One region of the Thioalkalivibrio sp. AKL12 genome, then DNA from elsewhere that is predicted to be linked to it. Evidence: predicted binding sites of a transcription regulator. Region 1 holds the regulator's gene; the other holds the start of a gene.
The links. The regulator sigma-54, encoded in region 1, starts transcription at its own class of promoters, with help from an activator protein. The targets are predictions, from matches to a motif close to TGGCANGNTNCNTGCTT.

Region 1 (2,198 bases):
CGCGGCGCCTCGAGATCGGCCAGGCGGCCATGGGGAATCGCAACCCCATGGCCGAGACCGGTGGATCCGAGTTTTTCGCGTGCGGACAGGGCCTCGAAGATCGCATTGCTTCCTGGTCCCGTGCCGTCACCTCCGCCGGCGAGGAGGTCCGCCAGGGCCTCCAGGGCCCGTTTCTGGCTGGAGCACTCGGGTTGCAGGCCAATGCGCTCGGAGGTGATCAACTCGGCAATCGTCATGGATCAGGAGGCCTGCTCGCGGTTGCGCTGGGCACCTTCGGCGCGGTGGTGGTCCTTGACCTTTTCCTTGTGCTTGATCAGTTGACGGTCGACTTTGTCGATCAGCGCGTCGATCGCGGCATACATGTCCTCGTGAGAGGCCTCGGCGTGGATGTGATTGCCGCTGACCTGGAGATTCGCTTCGGCCTGGTTGTGCTGATTCCGGGTCTTCTCGTGGGTCAGCACGACGTGGACGTCGATGACCTTGTCGAAGTGGCGCTCCAGCTTCGCGAATTTCTCGTTGACGTAGTCGCGCAGGGCGTCGGTGATGTCCACGTGGTGGCCGGTCAGGTTGATCTGCATGGTCAGGACTCCTTGGTTACTTGCTGCCGGTGGGCATCGAGGCCATCTGCCGGCGTTCGCTGGATGAAGGGATGTGCATCGCCTCGCGGTACTTGGCCACGGTGCGGCGCGCTACGTTGATGCCCCGGTCCGACAGGACCTGGGCGAGCCGGGCATCGCTGAGCGGCTTGTTCGGGGGTTCGTCGCCAATCAATTCGCGAATCATGGCACGGATGGCGGTGGCGGAACACTCGCCGCCATCGTTCGTGCCGACATGGCTGGAGAAGAAATACTTGAACTCGAAGACCCCGCGCGGGGTGTGCATGTATTTCTGCGTGGTAACCCGCGAGATGGTCGATTCGTGCATCTCCAGGGTCTCGGCAATGTCGCGCAGGATCAATGGCTGCATCGCGACGTCGCCATGCTCGAGAAAGCCCTGCTGGCGGTGGACGATCGCCTCGGCGACCCGCAGCAGGGTGTCGTTGCGGCTGTGCAGGCTCTTCAGGAACCAGCGTGCCTCCTGCAGCTGATCACGCATAAAGGCGCTGTCGCGGGCATCCGAGACCTGGCGCACCATGCCGGCGTAGAGGTCGTTGATGCGGATGCGCGGTGCGATCTCCGGGTTTAGATCCACGCGCCAGCCCTCGGTGGTGTGGCGCACGTAGACATCCGGGACTACGTATTCCGAGGTGGCGGAGCTGATCTGTGCGCCGGGCCGCGGGTTCAGGGTGCGGATCAGATCCAGTGCGCGGGCCAGTTCGTCCGGGTCGCGTACGCCGGACTGGCGCTGCAGGGCCTTGTAGTCGCGCTTGCCCAGGCTGTCCATGCCGTGTTCCAGGATCGCCCGTGCGGCCTCGCGGGCCGGGGCGTCCGGGGCCAGTTCGCGTAGCTGGATCTCCAGGCACTCCCGCAGGTTGCGCGCGCCGACCCCCAGCGGGTCGCACTGCTGAATCCAGTGGAGCACTGCCTCGACCTCGTCGACGCCGACGGATTCATCCTCGCCTCGGCTGATGGTCTCGGCCAGGGTGTCGAGGTCGCCCTCGAGATAGCCGTCGGGGCTGATGGCGTCGATCAGGGCCGCCCCGATGCGCTGGTCGCGCGGTGTCAGATGGCTCAGATGCAGCTGCCACAGCAGGTGATCCTGCAGGCCCTCACCGTCGTCGTCGCTGGTGTTTTCCAGCGGGTCGCGGTCATCCACGCCCTTGTTGGGCGTCGGGGCCGGCTCGTAGATGTCGTCCCAGCGGCTGTCGGTCGTCAGTTCCTCGGGGATCACGTCGTCGCTGGTAGTGGTGGCCTCCATGCGATCGCCTTCCACCAGCTCGCCGTCCTGGTTCAGGCGCTCGGTGTCGGCCTCGGCATCTTCGTCCTCGACCTGTTCGAGCATGGGGTTGCTCTCCAGCGCCTGCTGGATCTCCACCTGGAGCTCGAGCGTGGACAGCTGCAACAGGCGGATCGCCTGCTGCAGTTGCGGGGTCATGGTCAGCGTCTGACCCAGCTGCAGATTCAGGCCGGGTTTCAGCATCGGGTATGCGGGGCGAGGGTGGGCATTGATGGAATCTTAAAGCCTGCCTTGTGGTTTGTGCACCGACCGGGCCGCATATGGGGCGCTTTCACAGGCGGAAGTTCTCGCCGAGATAGACC
Region 2 (2,198 bases), on a different contig from region 1:
CGGTGCGGGCCCTGGTGCGCAAGGGCATCAACCCGGTGGGGGCGCGAATCCTGGTGATGGGGCTGACCTTCAAGGAGAACTGCCCGGACCTGCGCAATACCCGGGTGATCGATATCCACGCCACCCTGGCCGGCTACAACGCCGAGGTAACCGTCTTCGACCCCTGGGTGGACCCGACCGAGGCCGAGCACGAGTACGGCATCACCCCGGTGACCGAGACCCCGGACCCGGGGCAGTTCGATGCGATCATCGTCGCCGTGCCGCACCTCGAATTCCTGCAGATGGGAATCGAGGCGATCCGGGCGCTGGCACGCCCGGAGTCGGTGATCTTCGACGTGAAATCGGTCTTCCCGCGGGAAACGACCGACCTGCGCTTGTAGCCGCGGTTCGGGGTGCACTCGCAGGGAGGCATCGAATCCATCGTTCGGTGTCGCCCCGGTTTTTCGACGAAACGATCTTCGACGGGTGGTGCAGCGCCCGTCGAAGATCTTCCGTGGTGGGTGTTTCAGTTGCCGCTGTCGGACTGCTTGCGGCGCCAGAGCATCGATCCGGCCACCAGCAGCCCGCTGGCCAACAGCACGAGCGTTCCCGGCGCGGGCACGGGTTCTCGCGGCGTTACCTGCTCGAGTTCACCGATGGTCATGTTGTCGAAGCTGAAGATGTCGGTCTGCGGGCCTTCGACCAGGTCAAAGTCGAGCGAAGTGAACAGGAAGTCCTCGCTTGAGGCAATGGCGCCGAAGTAGAAGACCGAGCCGTCCGTAGACCCGCCTGATCCCACGGTGTGCGGGACGGTTTCCTGGTGGACGCCTCCCGAGCTCAAGTTGAAATTGATCAGCAGTTGCCCGCCGAAATCACCGATGTCGATCCCGTAGAACCCGAAGGCGGCGATGTCCTGTCCGAAGTCCACGCCGAATCCGTCGTCTCCTGTCGCATCGGCCCGCCAGGTGTTGGTGCCGGATACGGAGTAACGACCGAAGTAGGCACTACCCTCGGAGACGGTCTTGATGCGGCCGTCCCCCGTAAGGGTGGCGTCCAGTGAGCCGCCACCAAAGCCCGGAAAGGTGAGGTTCAGGGGCGCGCCGGTCCCGGTGGCAAAGCCTTCGAAGTCCTCGGTCCCGACGCCACTGAGTGACCCGAGAAAGGCGCTTTCGGCGGCATCGGAGTTGGGGGTCGAGGACAACGGGACGGTTGCCGAGTTGTTCAGATCCTCTCCGAAATAAGTGATGAACGCGGCCTGGGCCGATGTTCCGGCAAACATCGCCCCCGCGGCGATCAGTGCAATAGCGAGCGGTCCTTTCATGCCGTGACTCCCTTGTTGAAATCCTGGACCCCGGCCAAAGAAGAAAGTGTGCCATTGCGCTGCAAGTGACTGACTTGTCGGTGTTTAACGCGGCATACGAGCGGGCTCGGCCTTGTCGGTGTAAAGGTTCGTGACGCTTGTCGCGATTCCTGTGTGCTACTGCTCTGCGGACTCCACCGGGTATACAGTGATGACCCGGCCCCATCCCCGAGCGCCGCATGAACGCGATGGCAAATGCAGACGAGCCCTTGTCCCTGCGCACCTGTGCGCTGTGGGCCTGGCTGTCGCTGGGGGCGGCGATCTATTTGACGCTGCTGCCGTTCGAATTCGGCTCGGTGAGTCTGGAGCGTGCCTGGGAGATCTACCGCGGCATGAGCCTGACCGGCCCCGGGACCAGCGGCCGCCAGCAGTTCATGGCCAATGCCCTGATGTTCCTGCCGCTGGGGTTCTTCTGGACCGCGTGGCTGACCCATGGCCGCCGCAACCGACTGACGGCTCTTACGGTGTTCGCCTTCGTGGCGGCCCTGGGGCTGGCCGTTACGGCTAGCGTGGAGTTCCTGCAGGTCTGGCTGCCTTACCGGCACCCCGCGGGTGCCGACATTGCCGGTAATTTTTCCGGGGCCGTGGCCGGTTCGCTCGCCTGGCTGGCCCTGCGCGACCCGCTGGCGCGCTGGCGACGGGTGCTGGAAGGCGCGGGCCCGCAGACCCTGGCCGCCGGACTGGTGGTATATGCCGCGGCCTATGTGCTGGTCGGTTTCGTCCCCTTTGACCTGGTGCTTGCCCCCGAGGAACTGCGGGCCCGTTTGGCCTCCGATGCCTGGGGCTGGTGGGTAGCCGCCGGGGCCTGCACCGGCGGTGTCCGGTGTATCAGCTGGCTGACACTCGAGGTGGTCGCCAG

Region 2: the regulator sigma-54 is predicted to act here: its motif matches at 1,338-1,354, upstream of D579_RS0106970 (PEP-CTERM sorting domain-containing protein).

Annotation. Positions count from the first base shown of each region.
Region 1 covers NZ_KB898903.1:32,317-34,514, forward strand. The annotation lists gene D579_RS0111830 (PTS sugar transporter subunit IIA) at 1-236, opposite strand, end outside; gene hpf (ribosome hibernation-promoting factor, HPF/YfiA family) at 240-578, opposite strand; gene D579_RS0111840 (RNA polymerase factor sigma-54) at 595-2,079, opposite strand; gene lptB (LPS export ABC transporter ATP-binding protein) at 2,168-2,198, opposite strand, start outside.
Region 2 covers NZ_KB898895.1:60,039-62,236, reverse strand. The annotation lists gene D579_RS0106975 (nucleotide sugar dehydrogenase) at 1-380, shown strand, start outside; gene D579_RS0106970 (PEP-CTERM sorting domain-containing protein) at 506-1,300, opposite strand; gene D579_RS0106965 (VanZ family protein) at 1,519-2,198, shown strand, end outside.